Regions from separate parts of the Stappia sp. genome, predicted to be linked through region 2. Evidence: predicted binding sites of a transcription regulator. Region 2 holds the regulator's gene; each other region holds the start of a gene.

Region 1 (5,055 bases), 1.1 Mb from region 2:
ATAGGCACGCCCCATCTCGCGCACCAGCGTCGGCACGAGCCGCCACATCAGCGGATCCTCGGCACCGAGCAGATGCGCGTGACGCATGGCGCGGCGCATGATCCGACGCAGCACATAGCCCCGCCCTTCGTTGGAGGGCAGGACGCCATCGGCGATCAGGAAGCTCGCCGAGCGCAGATGATCGGCGATCACCCGGTGGCTCGCCGCCGCAGCCCCCTCGGCCTCAACGCCGATTGCGTTTTCCGACGCGGCGATCAGCGCGCGGAACAGGTCGATGTCGTAGTTGTCATGCACGCCCTGAAGCACGGCGGCGATGCGCTCCAGCCCCATGCCCGTGTCGATGGACGGACGCGGCAGCGCGACCCGCTCGTCGGGCAGCTGCTCATACTGCATGAAGACGAGATTCCAGATCTCGATGAAGCGGTCGCCGTCTTCTTCGGCCGAGCCCGGAGGCCCGCCCCAGATGTGCTCGCCATGATCGTAGAAGATTTCCGAACACGGACCGCACGGACCGGTGTCGCCCATCGCCCAGAAATTATCGGAGGTCGCGATGCGCAGGATCTTGTCGTCGGAGAGCCCGGCGATGCGCTTCCACAGGTCGAAGGCCTCGTCGTCCTCGGCGTAGACGGTGACGAGCAGCTTGTCCTTCGGCAGCCCGAACTCCTTGGTGATCAGATTCCAGGCCAGCTCGATCGCCCGGTCCTTGAAATAGTCGCCGAAGGAGAAATTGCCGAGCATCTCGAAGAACGTGTGATGCCGGGCGGTGTAGCCGACATTGTCGAGATCGTTGTGCTTGCCGCCGGCGCGCACGCACTTCTGGGAGCTCGCGGCGCGGCGATAGTCGCGCGTTTCCAGACCGGTGAAGAGGTTCTTGAAGGGAACCATGCCGGCGTTGGTGAACATCAAGGTGGGATCGTTGCGCGGCACCAGCGGGCCCGAGGGGACGACCTCATGCCCGTTCTTGGCGAAATAGTCGAGAAATGCCGTCCGGATTTCGTTTACACCGCTCATGAAGCTGCCATCCACTGCGCCGGGCGCTCGCCGCCGCACACCCGTGGGGCGCATGCTCCTCGCGGTCGGGACCGGCCGGCGTCGGACAGGCGCCCGGGCGTGCGAGAAGGCGAAGCGAGCGCGAACCTTCGATCTTTCGCCGCTTGTAGCCCTGCACCGGCCCCAAGTCCAGCGCGGGACGCGTGCGGCGAAGCAGTCGAAAGAGCGGGCGGCGAAACGAGCAGCCGCCGCCCCCCTTGAGCATTCACCGGCCTGTTCGAAGGAGAACCGGGCGCCCGGCCCCGCCCTGTACGGCCCCGCCGGTTGTGGCGCCAGGTCGACGCACGAGCACGGTGCATCTGAAAGACTTGAGGCGACAGACACTCGGACGCCCGCCCGCAGTCCGCGTCGATGCGGATCGCGGGCGGTGAAGGTCCTTATTCGGCGTCGCCGTCGCCATCGCCCTCGGAGAAGGCGTCGGTGATCTTGTCGGCGATCAGGCCCGCGTTCTGGCGAATGGCCAGCTCGATCTCGTCGGCGATCTCGGGGTTTTCGCGCAGGAACTGCTTGGAGTTCTCCCGCCCCTGCCCGAGCCGCTGGCTGTTGTAGGAGAACCAGGCGCCGGACTTCTCGACGATCCCGCCCTTGACGCCGAGATCGAGCAATTCGCCCATCTTCGACACGCCCTCGCCGTAGATGATGTCGAACTCGACCTGGCGGAACGGCGGGGCCAGCTTGTTCTTGACCACTTTGACACGGGTCTGGTTGCCAACGACCTCGTCGCGGTCCTTGATCGCCCCGATGCGGCGGATGTCGAGACGCACGGAGGCGTAGAACTTGAGCGCGTTGCCGCCGGTCGTGGTCTCGGGCGAGCCGAACATGACGCCGATCTTCATGCGGATCTGGTTGATGAAGATCACCATGCACTTGGAGCGCGAGATCGAGGCGGTGAGCTTGCGCAGCGCCTGGCTCATCAGCCGCGCCTGCATGCCCGGCAGGCTGTCGCCCATCTCGCCCTCGAGCTCCGCCTTCGGCGTCAGCGCCGCGACCGAGTCGACCACCAGCACGTCAATGGCGCCGGAGCGCACCAGCGTGTCGGCGATCTCGAGCGCCTGCTCGCCGGCATCGGGCTGCGAAATCAGCAGGTCGTCGATGTTGACGCCGAGCTTGCGCGCATAGACGGGATCGAGCGCGTGCTCCGCGTCGATGAAGGCGCAGATGCCGCCGGTCTTCTGCGCTTCCGCCACCGTGTGCAGCGCCAGCGTGGTCTTGCCCGAGGATTCCGGTCCGTAGATCTCCACGATGCGCCCGCGCGGCAGACCGCCGACGCCCAGCGCGATGTCGAGACCGAGCGAGCCGGTGGACACCGTCTGCACCTCGACGACCTGGCCCTGCCCCATCTTCATGATGGAGCCCTTGCCGAACGCGCGCTCGATTTGCGAAAGGGCGGCGTCCAGCGCCTTCGTCTTGTCCATTTGAATGCCTTCGACCAAGCGGAGTGAATTCTGTGCCATCTGCGTGCATTCCTTATTCCATGCCAGGGCCGGCGATTCAAACTCCGCTTTTGTACCTTATTTGTTCTCATTGCGCAACGACGATTAAATTATTGATATCGCGATATGTTTCATAGTATGTTCAAAATATGTTCTCCGCAGCGCCGGCGCGCCGATCGGAAACGCGACGGCACGGTCGCGTCGTGGACCCGGACGCAGGGCAGAATCAGCCTTCGCGCCAGGGGCCGCGCCCGGGCTATAGGAAAGGTCCCGAGCCGCGCGATCCCGGCGCGCCGACGCCCGCCCGGCGGCGTCCCCGGAGAGCCCGACACGCCGTGAGAGGACAGCCGTCATGCCGATAGCCGCCTTCGGCGCCATTCATCTCGACACGCTGGCGCGCGGATCGCGCCAAATCGCCCGCGATACGTCGACGCCGGCCCGGCTATCGGCGCGCCCCGGCGGGGTTGCCGCCAATGTGGCGACCGCCGCCGCGCGGCTTGGCGCAAGCGCGGCGCTCGTGGGCCGGGTCGGTCGCGATCCCGAGGGCGACAGCCTGCTGGCGCGGCTCGCCGGGGCCGGTGTCGACACGCGGGCCATTGGGCGGAGCGACCAACACCCGACCGGCCGCTACATCGCGCTGCACGACCCCGACGGCACGCTTGCGGCGGCCGTCGTCGACAGCGCCATCACCGATGCGCTGCGGCCCGGCGATCTCGATGCCGACGCGCCTTCGGTCGCGGACGCGGGGCTCTGGTTTCTGGAGGCCAATCTGCCCTCCCCCGTGCTCAACGAACTGGCGGCGCGCGGCGGCAGGCGCCGCCGTTGCCTGGTCGCCGACACCGTGTCGCGGGCCAAGGCGCCGCGTCTGGCGGCCCTGCTGCCGCGCCTCGATCTTCTTCTGTGCAATCGCGGCGAAGCGGCGGCATTGGTGGCCGCGCTGCGCGGGGAGCCCGGTGCACGCCGTCAGGCCGATGCGGATCTGCCGCCCCCGGCGGAGCTTGCAATCGCCTTGCGCGCGGGAGGGCTTGCCGCTTGCGTGATCAGCGACGGCGCGGGGCCCGCGACGCTCGCCGACGCGACCGGCATCCACACGCTGGCGACGCCCTCCGGCCCCATCGTCGACGTGACCGGCGCGGGCGACGCGCTGATCGCCGGCACGCTCGTCGGCCTCGACAGGGGATGGCCGCTCGCCGATGCGGTGCGCGCCGGCCAGGCCGCCGCCGCCCTCGCGCTGCAGGCCGAAGGGGCCGCCCCGCCGACGCTGACCTGGCCGGCCGTCGAAACGGCGATGGGGCGGACGGCCTGACGCCGCCCGCCCGTTGTCGTGCCTCGACCGCCGGATCGCGAAGATCGGGCCGCCAAGGTCAGCGCTTCTCGCGTTCCACGCCGACGCTGATCAGGCTCGGCGTCGCCTGCACCGGACAGGCGTTGCAACCGCACACCGATCCGCCCGTCGCCGCCGGCGGGTCGTTGGTCCATTGCCCGTTCCATCCCCCGTGCGACGAGCAGGTCTGATCGCAGATCGCAGCGGCTGCCGAATTGTCGGGAATGACGGTGGCCGCCTTGAAATCGCAACCGCAGGGAAAATTCTCCCGCGCATCGCTGCGGATCACGCCCTTCATCGACGACAGCCAGTCGCGCGCGTCGGCATCGAGGGTGAACAGCAGCGGATCGTTGCCGGTCACCAGTCCATGCATCTTCTGATAGATCGGGAACTGGGCTCCCAGCGTCTGGAAGGCGCTGGTGCGGGTGACCATCAGATACTGCGGGCGCGGCTCGCTCGCCGTCGCGCCGACGCTGGCGACCATCGTGTCGGAACTGGCCATCACATTGGCGAGCTTCACCGCCATGTCGCGCGTCCCGCGCGCCACCGTCGTCGTGTTCACGCCGATCACATCGGCATAGAAGAGCGGCCGCTGGGTGCCGTCTCCGAAGGGCATCACCTTGAAGGCGATGGTGGAGAGCGTCGCATCGCTCATCTGGCTCATGGATTCCGTGTAGCCGATGGTCGCGCGGCCGAAGCCCTCGCTGAACCACTCCGCCCGCTCGTATTCCCCGGCGGTCGGCACGGTCGCGTTGAAGAAGCTGGAGGTGGCGAGCAACTGGCGCTGATCGGCGACCGCATCGGTGTTGAGGCTCTGCTCGTTCGGCGGCAGCGGCAGCGGATAGGTGCCGGTGAGCCCATGGGCGATGTCGAGATAGAGCGCGGCATTGGTGGTGCCGCCGGACATGTCCAGCATCAGCCCGCGCCGGTCCGGCGGGATCTGGCTGGTGAAGGTGCATTGGTTGAGCGTGCCGGTCACCTCGTCGAAGGTCGTCGCATTGGCGAGTTGCTGGTCGTCCTCCTTGTAAAACAGCACATTGGAGCAGCCGAGCAGCGGCAGCGCATAATAGTTGCCCTGATATTGCACGCCCTCGCGCGCATAGTCGACGAAGTCGCCGGCATTCTGCACTTCGTTCGGGGCGATGGATTCCAGAAAGCCGTTGGCGCGAAAGTCATTGAAGAACATCGCGTCGAAGACGAAGACATCGACGTTGTCGGGCGGGTTCATGGAGTATCCGCCGTCCCATT
Region 2 (5,055 bases):
GCCGGCGCCACCCGGACGCTGCTGGCGCGCGGCGCGGGCAGCGCCGCCGCCGAGTAACCCGTCTGACCTTCGGAGCCGGTTCGATGACCTCGCCCAAGCTCACCCATATCGACGAGACCGGCGCGGCCAGCATGGTCGACGTCTCGACCAAGGACGTCACGACGCGGGAGGCGACCGCGCAAGGATCCGTGCGCATGCGGCCCGAAACGCTGGAGATGATCCGCTCCGGCAATGCGAAGAAGGGCGACGTGATCGCGGCCGCGCGCATCGCCGGCATCATGGCGGCCAAGCGCACCCACGATCTCATTCCCCTGTGTCACCCTCTGGCCCTGTCCAAGGTCACCGTCGATATCGTCGCGGACGACGCACTGCCGGGCCTGAGCGTTACCGCCTATGCCAAGCTCGCCGGCCAGACCGGGGTGGAGATGGAGGCACTGACCGCCTGCTCCGTCGCCTGCCTGACGATCTACGACATGGCGAAGGCCGTCGACCGGGGCATGGTCATCGAGGCCGTGCGCGTCGTCGCCAAGTCCGGCGGCAAGTCCGGCGACTGGGCGCTCGATCCCGAGACCGGGGCGCTCGCGGGCAGCCCCTCGGAGACCGCCGGCTGATGTCGCTGATCTCCGTCGACGAGGCACTGGCGCGGCTGCTCGGCGGGGTCGCGCCGCTGGAGAGCGAGCGCGTGCCGCTCGACCGCGCCAACGGCCGCATTCTGGCGGAGGATCTCGCCGCCACGCGCACGCAACCGCCCTTCCCGGCCTCCGCCATGGACGGCTACGCAGTGCGCGCCGCCGATATCGCCACGGTGCCGGCAATGCTCACCGTGATCGGCGAGGCACCGGCGGGGCATGGATTTTCCGGCACGGTCGGCCCCGGACAGGCGGTGCGCATCTTCACCGGCGCGCCGGTGCCGGAGGGCGCCGACACGATCCTCATTCAGGAAAACGCGACGCGCGAGGGCGACCGGCTGACCGCAACGGAACCGGCGGCCGCCGGCCGCTTCATCCGACCGGCCGGGCTCGATTTTTCCGCCGGCGAGGTGTTGCTGACCGCCGGCACGCGGCTTGGTTTCCGCGATCTGGCGCTTGCCGCCGCCATGAACCACGCGGACCTTCCGGTGCGCCGGCGGCCGCGCGTCGCAATTCTCGCCACGGGCGATGAACTCGTGGAACCGGGTACCGAGCCCGGTCCCGACCAGATCATCGCCTCGAATCACGCCGGCGTCGCAGCCCTTGCGGAAGATTGCGGCGCCGAGGCGCATCAGCTCGGCATCGCCCCCGACCGCAAGGAGGCGCTGGCCGGGAAGATCCGGGCCGCCGATCGGCTCGGCGCCGACATTCTCGTCACCCTCGGTGGCGCCTCGGTCGGCGATCACGACCTGGTGCAGGACGTGCTCGGCGACGAAGGCATGGATCTCGCCTTCTGGCGGATCGCCATGCGGCCGGGCAAGCCGCTGATGGCCGGTCACATCGGCAAGATGCGGGTGCTCGGCCTGCCCGGCAACCCGGTGTCGAGCCTCGTCTGTTCGCTGCTGTTCCTGCGCCCGTTGATCGGCGCGCTGCTCGGCCGCGCGCAAGATCCGCGCCGCGCGGAACAGCTGCCGCTCGCCGTCGACGTCGGCGAAAACGACCGGCGCGAGGACTATCTGCGCGCCGCGATCCGCACCGACGCACAAGGACGCGAGAGCGTCGAGCCCTTCGCGCGGCAGGATTCCTCGATGCTCGCGACCCTTGCCCGCGCCGACGCGCTTGTCGTCCGCCCGCCCCACGCCCCGGCCCTGACCGCCGGGACGCCGGTGCCGGTCCTGCGCCTGCCCGAACACTGAATTCTCCCTTCCGCGCGCCCGCCGCGTCCTGCCGCCACGACAAACGGTTGTGGAACAAGGCAAGAACGGTTAGACTATGTTCATGATTTGTCCGTAGCCTCGAGTCGAGGGCGTTTCGGGCCGGAGCGCAAGCCGGGGCACTTGGACCCGGGCCCGGCCTGCCTGCGACACAAAGGGCCGGATGACGTCTGGACGACGGCCGGTGTGCGGTGCCGCCTTGACAGTTTGTGTCGAGAGGGCCGTTTTCGGCGAGATGGCGAGTGGGGACCCCGGCGGATGCTGACGCGCAAGCAACACGAATTGCTCCTTTTCATCCACGAGCGGCTGAAGGAAACCGGCGTTCCGCCCTCCTTCGACGAGATGAAGGACGCGCTGGACCTGAAGTCCAAGTCGGGCATCCACCGCCTGATCACGGCGCTGGAGGAACGCGGCTTCATCCGCCGCCTGCCGAACCGGGCGCGCGCGCTGGAGATCGTCAAGCTGCCCGAGTCCGTCGCGCCCGGTCTTGCCGCGCCGCGCGGTCAGGGGTTCTCTCCCTCCGTCATCGAGGGCTCGCGCGGCAAGGCGGAGGCGCCGTCCCCGTCGGCCCCGCCGCCCGAGCCGCAGGGAGAGACCGTGTCCATCCCCGTGATGGGGCGAATCGCGGCCGGTGTTCCGATCGAGGCGATCCAGTCGCACAGCCACACGGTGAGCATGCCGGCGGACCTCCTGAGCAGCGGAGAACATTACGCGCTCGAAGTGCGTGGCGATTCGATGATCGACGCCGGCATTCTCGACGGCGACACGGTGGTGATCCGCAAGTCGGACAGCGCCGAGAGCGGCGAAATCGTCGTCGCCCTGATCGACGACGAGGAAGCCACGCTGAAGCGGTTGCGCAAGAAGGGCGCCTCCATCGCGCTCGAAGCGGCCAATCCGGCCTATGAAACGCGGATCTTCGGGCCCGGTCGCGTGCGCATCCAGGGCAAGCTGGTGTCCCTGTTCCGCCGCTACTGAGGGTCACTGCGACAGGGTGCGGCCCGACCCGAACGCCGCCTCGGTCGGGTCCGGCGACCGAGGGACGTCAGAACATGTCTGCCCGGGCCGGTGAAGCGGGGCTGATGTGCGGCGTCCCTGCACGGGCCGGCGACTTGAGCCCGGGTGCCTGCGCCAGGGTTCCTGCGGTCGAGTGGCTGAGTTCGAGTGGCTGGGTTGGGGTGCCTGGGTTGGGGTGTTTGGGGTCGGATACCTTAGCCCGGTTACCTGAACTCCGTGCGCGGCACAGAACGCCAGGGGCGCCAGCCGGCGTAGCTCGGGCGCACGCGGATCGTCGGGACGCCGGGCGCCGGTGCACGCTCTTCCGTCGTGGGCGGCGGATCGGAGACCGGCGGCGCGCGGGAGGCATGCGCTGTGCCAGCGTTTGCGCCGACAGCCACCTCGGTGGCGTTTCGCCTTTCTAAGGCCGCGTCTCCCTCATCCGGCTTTCGCTCAACCAGTATTCGCGCGGCCCCTCCTCTCTCAGGAACTTCTCCGTCCAGTGGCTCTCCATCGGCCAACTCTCCCTTGGGCGTCTCCGGCTGTGTCTCGGCGACCGTCATGAGGATTCCTTCGTCGCGAACCGCCGGGGAAAGACCGATCCGCTCCCCGGGCGGAGCGATCTCGGCGCCCGGACGCTCGGGCTGCCGAGCCGGCAATGTGTCCGCCTCATTCGAGGGAAACGAAGGATGCGACGCGCCGATGTCGGAACCGCCCGCGCGCAATGTCTCAGCCGCCGGCTCGGGTGGCCCGAGGTAGAGGGCAACGGTGCCCGTGCGCGCGAGCCGGGTCGCGTCGAACACCGCGCGCGCGGCGCAGTTCGCGGGTGCCCGCAGTTCGCTGACGATGATGTCGGCCCGCCGGCAATCCTCCGCGAAGGCGGAGGCCTCGCGCACCAGCGAGATCACCAGCGGCCGCACGGTCTCGCGCGGGCGCCGGGCATGCGGCGGGGTGTCGTCGTCTGCGCCGCCGTCTGCGGTGTCACCGGCCCGCCCGCCGTCGCCGCCCCCCGGAATTTGACCCGCGCCGTCGCTTGGGTAGGCGAGGATCACGCAGGCCGTGTCGTCGCAGCGGCGCGTGCGCGCCGACATGCCGCGGTCGCGCAGGCTCTCGCCGTCGACCCCGTCGGCGCGCAGCCACATCTCGCTCAGAAAGCTGCCCGGGCGGCCGCTCACGGTGAGCGCGCCGGTTTCGTCGCGCACGGCGACAACGCGCCCGCTGTCGGAAATCAGCACGTCGGGGCGCACATGCAGCGCCTGAGCCGCCGCCGCCAAACCAAGCGGCACGACGCACAGCCGTCGGTATCCGCGCGGCGCGAGGCACAGGAGCCCGCCCGCCGCCACGACGGCCAGAAGCGTCGCGAGTTGCGAGGGCGCGCCGAGCACCCCGCCGCCTGGCGTTTGCGCGTGCGCCCAGTGGGACACCGCGACGACCCGATCGAGGGCCGCGCCCATCAGGGTGAGCGGCGCCGTCTCGAGCCCGAAGGGCATCAACGCCAGCGCCAGCACGGCCATGGGCATGATCGCGAGGCTCACCACCGGCATCGCGATCAGATTGATCAGCGGTCCGAGCGGCGCGATCCGGTGGAAGTGATGCGCGCCGATGATCCCGGTCGCCGCGCCCGCGATCAGCGAGGTCAGCAGAATGCCGCCGAGCCACTTGCCCGAGAAGAGCACGCCCCGCACCGCAATCCCATGCTCGACCCGCTCCTTCGGCGGCCGCGCCGCCTTGCGCCGCAGCAGTTCCTCATAGGACGCGATCAGCGCGACCACGGCCGCGAACGACATCTGGAATCCGGGTTCGCGCAATGCCTCCGGCGTGACGAGGAGGATCAGCAGGGCCGCCAGCGCCACATTGCGCAGGGAGAGCGCCCGCCGCCCCAGCAGCCGGGCGACCAGCATGAGCGCGATCATCACATAGGCGCGCTGCGTGGCGATCGCCCCGCCGGAGATCGCGAGATAGAAGGTCGCGGCGGCAAGCGCTCCACCGGCCGCCCAGAGGTCGATCCGATGCGCCAACGCCAGACGCGGCGACAGCGCGAGACCGGCCCTGAGAACGAGAAAGACCGCCCCGGAAAACAGTGCCATGTGCAGACCGGAAATCGCAAGAATATGCGCCAGGCCGGCGGTGCGCAGCGCTTCGGTCACCTCGTCCGGGATCGCCGTGCGGTCGCCCACGATGAGTGCCACGGCAAGCCCGCCCGCCGCCCCGGAGCCAAG
Region 3 (5,055 bases), 2.3 Mb from region 2:
ACGAAATGGCGCACGACGTTGTCGGGGTAATTGGTGTAGCCGACCCCGTTCGCCCCGCGCAGCAGCATCTGCAGCAGGACGTTGGGCACGCGTTCGCGGATCTGGCGCAGCCGCTCCCAGGGATCTTCGGTGAGGAAGCGCATGGCGACGTCGAAGGTCGCCCCGCCCCAGCATTCCAGCGACAGGAGCTGCGGCAGGCCGCGGGCGTAGGCATCGGCCACGCCGACGATGTCGTGGGTGCGCATGCGGGTCGCCAGCAGCGACTGGTGGCCGTCGCGCATGGTGGTGTCGGTCACCAGCGCGCGGCGTTCCGCCTTCATCCAGTCCGCGAAACCCTCCGGCCCCAGTTCCTCGAGCAGCTGCTTCGTGCCGTTTCGCACCGGCGCGTCGTAGACCGGGGCCACGGGCGCGGCCGCATCGGCGGGCGGGCGGGCCCGGGTCTTCGTCTCCGGATGGCCGTTGACGGTCACATCGGCGATATAGGTCAGAAGCTTGGTGGCACGGTCGCGGCGGGCGACCTGGGTGAAGAGCGCCGGCGTCTCGTCGATGAAACGCGTGGTGTAGGTGCAGGCCCGGAAGTCCGGGTGGGCGATGATGTTTTCCAGAAAGGTCAGATTGGTGGCGACGCCGCGAATGCGGAATTCGCGCAGGGCGCGGTCCATGCGCTGCGCCGCCTCCTCGGCGGTCGGCGCCCAGGCGGTCACCTTTTCCAGCAGCGGGTCGTAGAAGCGGGTGATCACCGCGCCGGAATAGGCCGTGCCGCCGTCGAGGCGGATGCCGAAGCCGGTGGCGCCGCGATAGGCCGTGATGCGGCCGTAGTCGGGGATGAAGTTCTGCTCCGGATCTTCCGTGGTGATCCGGCATTGCAGGGCGTGGCCGTTCAGCTTGACGCCGTCCTGATCCGGCACGCCGGAACCCGGATCGCCGATCATCGCGCCGGAGGCGATGCGGATCTGCGCCTTGACGATGTCGATGCCGGTCACTTCCTCGGTGACCGTGTGCTCGACCTGGATACGCGGATTGACCTCGATGAAATAAAAGGCGCCGGTGTCGGCATCCATCAGGAACTCGACCGTTCCGGCCCCGCGATATCCGGCGGTGCGGCCGATCCTGAGCCCGTAGTCGCAGACTTCCGCGCGCTTGTCCGCGTCGAGATAGGGGGCGGGGGCGCGTTCCACGACCTTCTGGTGACGGCGCTGGATGGAGCAGTCGCGCTCGAAGAGATGCACCAGGTTGCCATGCGCGTCGCCGAGGATCTGCACCTCGACGTGGCGCGCGCGCTCGACGAGCTTTTCCAGATAGATCTCGTCCTTGCCGAAGGCGGCGCGCGCCTCGCGCTTGGCCGCGTCGACCTCGCGCACGAGCGTGTCCTCGTCGGCGATGACGCGCATGCCGCGCCCGCCGCCGCCCCAGGACGCCTTGAGCATGACCGGATAGCCGATCTCGCCGGCGAGTTGCTTCACCGTGTCCATGTCGTCGGGCAAGGGATCGGTCGCCGGCATCACCGGCACGCCGGCCTCGATGGCCAGATTGCGCGCCGCGACCTTGTTGCCCAGCCGGCGCATGGTCTCGGGTTCGGGGCCGATGAAGACGATGCCGGCTGCGGCGCAGGCCTCGGCGAACTCCGGGCTTTCCGACAGCAGGCCGTAGCCGGGATGGATCGCGTCGACCTCCGCCGCCCTGGCGACGCGCAGGATCTCGTCGATGGACAGATAGGCCTCGATCGGCCCCATCGGTTCGGCGAGATGCGGCCCCCGCCCGATCTGATAGGCCTCGTCCGCCTTGAAACGATGCAGCGCGAGCTTGTCCTGCTCCGCGTAGACGGCGACGGTGCGCATGCCCAGTTCGTTCGCCGCGCGGAACACGCGGATCGCGATCTCGGATCGGTTCGCCACCAGAATCTTGCGAATGGCCAAAGCCGCTCCTCCCCTTGAAGTATGGCCCCCGGCTCCCCCGCCGGCGGCTGCAGTCCCTGTCGCCTTCTAACGGTCGCCGTCGCGCAAGGGAAGGGCGACCGCGCCCCTACGTTGCAGCGCGGGGCGGGTTGCGCGTCGGTGTCTGTGCCGTTTCGGCACGAAGGTGTTAACGCCGTATGAGCGAGGCCTGTCCGGCATCGGTTCGGTCGGCCACAACTGGGGCCGCCAGCGCGCGCGACCACGAGATGTGGCATGAACAAAAGCGAAACACGCCCGAGTCAGCGATTCGGACAGGCTCCGTTCGCGCTTCGGCCGTTCGGTAAATGCCTTTCCGGCAATTTTATCGAGTGCATTTACCGGATCGAAAGGTGTTGCCGGCCGGGGCCCGTCGCGCCCGCTCGGCCGTCGGCGGCGCGCAAGATCCTGTCCGGACTCAGGATTTTGGGAGGCGGTCCGGCGTCATCGCAAGATGTCGTGGGGAACAAATACGGAATCGGGCCGAGTCATCGATTCGGTCCGGCTTTGTTCGGGAAAGGTTCCGATTCGGCCGTTTTCGGGCGCTGTCGCGCGCCCTCGGGGGCATGCGTTGCCGGCGCGGCCGAGGGATGCGGGGCGCCAATGCGAGGAGAGAGTGTGAAATGAAGACGCGAAAAGAAGACGCGACAGTGCGCCCGCGTCTGTGCTACCTGTCGGGCGCGTGCCGGAGTGCATCCGAAACCGCATGAGCGGACAGCGTTGCTGTCGTTGCCCCTGATCGCCCTCGCCGAGAGGCCACGCACGTCGCGTCGTCGTTCATCATGGCTCCTTCCGCAGATTTCCAGTCGGCCTCGACGCAGCTCCCGCCTTCCGTGCGGGCGCGCACCGTCACGGCCGTGCTCGGCCCCACCAACACCGGCAAGACCCATCTGGCGATCGAGCGCATGATCGCGCGCGAGACGGGCGTGATCGGCCTACCGCTGCGCCTGCTGGCGCGCGAGGTCTATGGCCGCATCGTCGAGCGGGTCGGCGCAAGCCAGGTGGCGCTGGTCACCGGCGAGGAAAAGATCGTGCCCTCCGAGGCCCGTTACTGGGTCTCGACGGTGGAGGCGATGCCGCTCGATCTCCGGCCGGATTTCGTCGCCATCGACGAAGTGCAGCTCGCCGGCGACCTGGAGCGCGGCCACGTCTTCACCGACCGCATTCTCAACATGCGCGGGACGCTGGAGACCTTGCTGCTCGGCTCCGCGACCGCGCGCCCGCTGCTCGAACGGCTGCTGCCGGGCCTCAATGTCGTGACGCGCCCGCGCATGTCGGTGCTCTCCTACGCCGGGCAGAAGAAGATCACCCGGCTGCCGCCGCGCTCCGCCGTCGTCGCCTTTTCCTCCTCCGAAGTCTATGCCATCGCCGAGCTGATCCGCCGTCAGCACGGCGGTGCCGCGGTGGTGCTCGGCTCGCTCAGCCCGCGCACCCGCAATGCGCAGGTGGAGCTCTTTCAGAACGGCGACGTGCAGCATCTGATCGCCACCGACGCCATCGGCATGGGGCTCAATCTCGATGTCGACCACATCGCCTTCGCCGGCATCCGCAAGTTCGACGGCTACCAGTACCGCATGCTGACGCCGGCCGAGATCGGCCAGATCGGCGGGCGCGCCGGTCGCCACACGCGCGACGGCACCTTCGGCGTCACGGGCCGCGTCGACCCGTTCGACGAGGAATTGGTCGAGGCGCTGGAAAGCCACCGGTTCGATGCGCTCAAGGTGTTCCAGTGGCGCAATCGTGCGCTGGACTTCTCCTCCATCGAGACGCTGCGGCGCACGCTGGACGAGGCGCCGCGCGAACAGGGGCTCACCCGCGCGCCGCCCTCGGCGGACGAGACCGCCTTCGATCACGCCGTGCGCGACGAGGCGGTGCGCCGGGTCGCGTCGACGGGGGAGCGCGTGCGTCTGCTGTGGGACGTGTGCCAGGTGCCCGACTACCGCAAGATTGCGCCGGCCAACCACGCCGATCTGGTGGCCGGCATCTACGGTCATCTGACCCGCGACGGGGTCATTCCGGAGGACTGGTTCGCCCGCCAGGTGGCCTTTGCCGACAAGGTCGGCGGGGACATCGACACGCTGGCGAACCGGATGGCGCATATCCGCACCTGGACCTTCGTGGCCAATCGGGCCGACTGGCTCGCCGATCCCGCCCATTGGCAAGGCGTGACGCGCGGCGTAGAAGACCGGTTGTCGGACGCCCTGCACGAACGGCTCACACAGCGTTTCGTGGATCGGCGGACCAGCGTATTGATGCGACGGCTAAGAGAGAACGCCATGCTTGAAGCGGAAATCACTCCCGTGGGCGATGTGCTCGTCGAGGGACAACACATCGGACAGCTGCAGGGCTTTCGCTTCGCACCCGATGCCGCCGCCGACGGACCGGACGGCAAGGCGCTGCGCGCGGCGGCGCAAAAGGCGCTGGGCAGCGAGCTGACCAGCCGCGCCGACAAGCTCGCGCGCGCCGGCAACGAGGAGTTCGCGCTGGCCGACGACGGCAGCCTGCGCTGGCAGGGCGAGGTGGTCGCCAAGCTGATCGCCGGCGAGAGCGTTCTGGCGCCCGGCCTTCTGGTCCTGTGCGACGACACGCTCGAGCCGGCCGACCGCGAGAAGGTCGAGGCGCGGCTGTCGCTCTGGCTAAAGGCGCATGTCGACACGCTGCTGAAGCCCTTGCGGGATCTTGAGACCGGCGAGGGGCTCGAGGGTCTGGCGCGCGGCGTGGCTTTCCGTCTCGTGGAGGCGCTGGGCATCGTCGAGCGGGCCGACATCTCGGAAGACGTGCGCCAGCTCGATCAGACCATGCGCGCCGGCCTGCGTCGTCTCGGCGTGCGCTTCGGCGCCTATCACATCTTCGTACCGGCCTTGCTGAAGCCGGCGCCGAGCCGGCTGCTGGCGCAGCTCTGGGCCCTCAAGCACGGGTCGCCGGACATGCCGGGGCTGACCGAACTGCCGCAATTGTCGGCGTCGGGACGCACGTCGGTGGCCGTCGATCCCGAATTCGACAAGGCGCTCTACAAGGTCGTGGGCTTTCGCGTGTGCGGTCCGCGCGCGGTGCGCGTCGACATTCTGGAGCGGCTGGCCGATCTCATCCGGCCGCTGCTGGCGTGGAAGCCGCTCGACCCCTC
Region 4 (5,055 bases), 250 kb from region 2:
ATCCTCGGCCTGCCCTGGCTCGACGGCGCGGCCTCGGTGACGATCGGGTTGATCCTCGCGGCGACGGCCGCCTTCCTCGCCTATGAGACAAAGGGGCTTCTGGTCGGAGAATCGGCGGCGCCGGAGGTCGTGGACACGATCCGCAACCTCGTCGAGGCGACGCCCACGGTCAGCCGCATGAACGAGATCCGCACCCTGCACCGTGGGCCGCAGGATGTGTTGCTGGCCCTGTCCGTCGATTTCGAGGACCGCCTCACGGCCGGCGCCGTGGAGGAAGCGATCTATGCGCTGGAAGTGGCGATCAAGCGCCAGTTCCCCATCGTCCGGCGTGTCTTCATCGAGGTGCAGGCCACGCGTCATCACCGGGAAATGCTGGCGGCCGAGCGCGCCGCGCTCGATCCCGACGCCTGAGCGGCGCGCCCCATGAGACGCGCGGGGCGGGCGCGGCCCGGATCGCCGCGTCACCCGCCGAACAGAACGCCGTGCATGATGCGCCCCGGCATCAGCGTGAAGCCGCCCGCGATGAGCAGGGCGCCGACGACGAAGGCGATCATGGCGTTGCGGTGCGTCCGCACCCGGCCGCGCCGGGCGGCCAGCAACGCAAGCGGCAGCATCGCGACCACCCAGACCGACAGCAGATGGATCGGGCTCCAGGGGCCGACGACGCGGATCGTGTGGATCCAGAAGGACGAGAGCGCGACGACCAGCATCGCCAGCGCCCAGAGGTAACCGCTCGTGCGATGCACAGCCGTGCCCTTGCCCGCCAGAAGCTGAACCGGTGTCAGGACAACCGCCAGCAGCGCCGCCGCCGTATGGATCTGGATCGCCGGACCGGCGGCGAGCAGCGGTTCCAGCGTCATCCGGCTCTCCCCGCAAGCTCCGCCAGCTCATGCCAGGGCACCGGCGTCCAGACCCCGCGCGCCGCGCCGGAGGGCGACGGCAGAACGAAAAGAATTGTCTCGCCGATGCGTTCCGCCTGCAGACCATAATCGATCCGCCCGGTGGGCCGCCGGAGATACAGACCTGCGGCCCGCTTGCTGGTGAAGGCCAGAAACCGGGGGGCGACGGCGGAAATCCGGTCGCGCAAGCCCTCCGCGTCGACATGGGAGCGATCCAGCACCGCGTCGCTGCCGACATGCGCCTTGGCGATGTCGGTGAGCCCGAGCCCGTGGCGGAGAATGGCGCGATAGTCCGACGGCGCGATCCGATGCGGGGTCAGCCCGGTCTCGGCGAGCATGGGCCAGAAGCGGTTGCCGGGCCCGGCGTAATAGGCGCGCACCCTGGCCGACTTCGTCCCCGCCCCGGTGCCGCAGAACACGACGCGAAGACCCGGCGCCAAAACGTCGGGAAGGACGTCGGGAAGGACGTCGGGAAGAATATGGGACCCTGTCACCGCCTTCGCGTCAGCCACATCGCCTCCGCCTGCTTCATGGCCGCGAGCGTTTCATCGCCCGGTCACGCCGCGCGGACGGACAGCCCGCGCGGCCTCATTCAAGGCACAGCGCAAACAAGACGAGGCGCGAACGTCGGCGAGCCCGGACTTCAGAACGGGATCTCGTCGTCCATGTCGCCGCCGCCGCCGAAGCCGCCCTTCTGGCCGCCCCCCTGACCGCCGCCCTGACCGCCGCCCTGGCCACCACCCTGGCCGCCGCCATAGCCGCCCTGGTCGTAGCCGCCCTGATCGTAACCGCCAGGCCCCTGGTCGATGTAGCCGCCGCCCGAGCGGCCCTGACCGCCGCCGAAGCCGCCGCCACCGCCTTGGCCGCCACCCTCGCCGCGTCCGTCCAGCATGGTCAGCGAGGAGTTGAACCCCTGCAGCACGACCTCGGTCGAATAGCGATCCTGACCCGACTGGTCCTGCCACTTGCGGGTCTGCAACTGGCCCTCGACATAGATCTTGGAGCCCTTGCGCAGATAGTTCTCCGCGACCTTGGCCAGACCCTCGTTGAAGATCACGACCCGATGCCACTCCGTGCGCTCACGCCGCTCGCCGGTGTTGCGGTCCCGCCAGTTCTCGGACGTCGCGACGCGCAGGTTCACCACCGGCCGCCCGTCCTGCATGCGGCGGACTTCCGGATCGGCGCCCAGATTGCCGACCAGGATCACCTTGTTGACGCTTCCCGACATGCTTGTCTCCTCGTTCGTTGATCCCCCGGGGCCCCGTCGCCATGCCGCAGTCCCGTGCCCCGGTCCCGAGCCCCGGTCTCATGCCGTGGCCCCGTGCCGCGGCCGGGGTCGACGGACCCGCGCGCTGGCTGCATCGAGGCCGGGGGTGATGGCCGAAACCCCGGCGAGGATTTCAGCGTTGTATCTCGTTGTCGGCATTGCCCGCGTCCCGATGCCGGATCGCAGACCGTGGGGCACATGCCGGACACTCCGCGCACCTTAGGCCCTCCAGAGGCCCGCCGCGCGGGGGATGCATGCGAAACCGGCGCTTTTCCACAATCGCCCACCGCACGAGTCAGGATGTTCCTTATTCGTTCCATACTCCGCCGGGCAAGACAAGCGGAAATCCGCCGCCGCGCCGCCCTGCGCGGCCCGCGCAGGTCGGCGCTGTCCGTGCGCACGCGCGACTGGCGCTTGCCGAACCGCGAATGTTCTGCTTACGTTCATGAGATCGGACTCAGGCGCGGCTACGTACACGCTGGTATCGGCCCGGGCACGGCGCCCCTCCTCGCCGACCGGCGCCACGGCGCCAATCGACGCCACGGGCCGCATGTCGTAGAAGGGCCCGCACACCGCCCCGTCCTGCACGTTCACTCGCACCGCATCTGCGGGCAGTCACACTGCCCTTCTGCCACCTCTTTCTGGCACCTTTATTCAGGGACCGCCCCATGGCCAAGACCCGCACCCCGTCCTCCGCCACCGCCCTGCCCCAGCCGGGCGACGAGCGTCTGCTCAGCGTGCGCGGCGCACGGGAGCACAATCTGAAGAACGTCGACCTCGACCTGCCGCGCGACAAGCTGATCGTGATGACGGGCCTGTCGGGGTCCGGCAAGTCGTCGCTCGCCTTCGACACGATCTATGCCGAGGGCCAGCGCCGCTACGTCGAGAGCCTGTCGGCCTATGCGCGCCAGTTCCTGGAGATGATGCAGAAGCCGGACGTCGACCAGATCGACGGCCTGTCGCCGGCGATCTCCATCGAACAGAAGACCACGTCGAAGAACCCGCGCTCGACCGTCGGCACGGTGACGGAGATCTACGACTACCTGCGTCTGCTGTTCGCGCGCATCGGCGTGCCCTATTCCCCGGCGACCGGCCTGCCCATCGAGAGCCAGACGGTGAGCCAGATGGTCGACCGGGTGATGGCGCTGGAGGAAGGCACGCGGCTCTATCTGCTGGCGCCGGTCGTGCGCGGCCGCAAGGGCGAATACCGCAAGGATCTCGCCGAGCTGATGAAGAAGGGCTTCCAGCGCGTCAAGATCGACGGCGCCTTCCACGAAATCGCCGACGCGCCGGCGCTCGACAAGAAACTCAAGCACGACATCGACGTGGTGGTCGACCGCATCGTGGTGCGCGACGACATCGCCGGGCGGCTGGCCGATTCCTTCGAGACGGCGCTGGCGCTCGCCGACGGCATCGCGGTCGCGGAACTCGCGGACAAGCCGCTGCCCGAGCCGGAAGACGGCGCCGTCCTGCAGAACCGCAACGAAACCCACGAGCGGATCGTCTTTTCCGAGAAATTCGCCTGCCCGGTCTCCGGCTTCACGATCTCGGAGATCGAGCCGCGGCTGTTTTCCTTTAACAACCCCTTCGGCGCCTGCCCGACCTGCGACGGCCTCGGCACGACGCTCGCCTTCGAGCCGGATCTGGTGGTTCCCGACCAGACGCTCAGCCTGCGCAAGGGCGCGGTGCTGCCCTGGGCCAAGACCGGCTCCACCTCGCCCTATTACACCCAGACGCTGGAAGCGATCTGCCGCCACTTCAAGGCCTCGATGACAACGCCCTGGGCGGATCTGCCCGAGGAAGTGCGCAACACGATCCTGTTCGGCTCGGGCGGCGACAAGATCGAGTTCGTCTATGACGACGGCGTGCGCAGCTACCGAACCGTCAAGACCTTCGAGGGCGTCGTCGGCAACATCGAGCGGCGCTGGCGCGAGACCGATTCCGACTGGGTGCGGGACGAACTGTCGCGCTACCAGTCCGACCGGCCCTGCCCGTCCTGCGGCGGCAACCGTCTGAAACCCGAGGCGCTGGCGGTGAAGATCTCCGGCCGTCACATCGGCGACATCGCAAGGCTGTCGATCCGCGACGCGAGCGCCTGGTTCGAGACGCTGCCCGACGCGCTCACCGACAAGCAGTCGGAGATCGCGACGCGCATCCTCAAGGAAATCCGCGAGCGGCTGACCTTCCTCAACGAGGTCGGCCTCGACTATCTGTCGCTGTCGCGCAATTCCGGCACATTGTCGGGCGGCGAAAGCCAGCGCATCCGCCTCGCCTCGCAGATCGGGTCCGGCCTCACCGGCGTGCTTTACGTGCTCGACGAGCCCTCCATCGGCCTGCACCAGCGCGACAACGCCCGCCTGCTCGGCACGCTCAAGCACCTGCGAGATCTCGGCAACACGGTGATTGTCGTGGAACACGACGAGGACGCGATCCTCGCCGCCGACCACGTGGTCGACATCGGCCCCGGCGCCGGCATCCACGGCGGCGAGATCATCGCGCAGGGCACGCCGGACGACATCCTGGCCCATTCCGCCTCGCTCACCGGACAGTATCTGTCCGGCAAGATGGCGATCCCCATGCCCGCCGAGCGGCGCAAGCCGAAGAAGAGCCGCAAGCTCAAGGTCGTCGGGGCGCGCGGCAACAACCTGCAGAACGTGTCGGCGGAAATTCCGCTCGGCACCTTCACCTGCATCACCGGCGTGTCCGGCGGCGGGAAGTCGACCTTCCTCATCGACACGCTGTACAAGGCGGCCGCACGCCGCCTCAACGGCGCGCGCGACACGCCGGCCCCGCACGACCACATCGAGGGGCTGGAGCTGCTCGACAAGGTGATCGACATCGACCAGTCGCCCATCGGGCGCACGCCGCGCTCCAACCCGGCGACCTACA

What was found. The regulator LexA, encoded in region 2, represses DNA repair genes until DNA is damaged. The targets are predictions, from matches to a motif close to TGTTCNNNNTGTGTTCNG.
Region 1: recA (recombinase RecA) is a predicted target of LexA. The motif match lies at 2,623-2,640, and genes of this name have one in related genera.
Region 3: ABL312_RS16605 (helicase-related protein) is a predicted target of LexA. The motif match lies at 2,440-2,457, and genes of this name have one in related genera.
Region 4: uvrA (excinuclease ABC subunit UvrA) is a predicted target of LexA. The motif match lies at 2,596-2,613, and genes of this name have one in related genera.

Annotation. Positions count from the first base shown of each region.
Region 1 is NZ_CP157793.1:2,555,609-2,560,663, forward strand. It holds gene alaS (alanine--tRNA ligase) at 1-1,011, opposite strand, end outside; gene recA (recombinase RecA) at 1,428-2,504, opposite strand; gene ABL312_RS11530 (PfkB family carbohydrate kinase) at 2,836-3,789, shown strand; gene bcmE (thiamine pyridinylase) at 3,848-5,055, opposite strand, start outside.
Region 2 is NZ_CP157793.1:1,445,446-1,450,500, reverse strand. It holds gene trpC (indole-3-glycerol phosphate synthase TrpC) at 1-57, shown strand, start outside; gene moaC (cyclic pyranopterin monophosphate synthase MoaC) at 84-611, shown strand; gene glp (gephyrin-like molybdotransferase Glp) at 611-1,825, shown strand; gene lexA (transcriptional repressor LexA) at 2,102-2,818, shown strand; gene ABL312_RS06275 (ComEC/Rec2 family competence protein) at 3,061-5,055, opposite strand, start outside.
Region 3 is NZ_CP157793.1:3,714,971-3,720,025, reverse strand. It holds gene pyc (pyruvate carboxylase) at 1-1,916, opposite strand, end outside; gene ABL312_RS16605 (helicase-related protein) at 2,714-5,055, shown strand, end outside.
Region 4 is NZ_CP157793.1:1,693,705-1,698,759, forward strand. It holds gene ABL312_RS07405 (cation diffusion facilitator family transporter) at 1-411, shown strand, start outside; gene ABL312_RS07410 (DUF2306 domain-containing protein) at 462-860, opposite strand; gene ABL312_RS07415 (mismatch-specific DNA-glycosylase) at 857-1,411, opposite strand; gene ssb (single-stranded DNA-binding protein) at 1,543-2,127, opposite strand; gene uvrA (excinuclease ABC subunit UvrA) at 2,835-5,055, shown strand, end outside.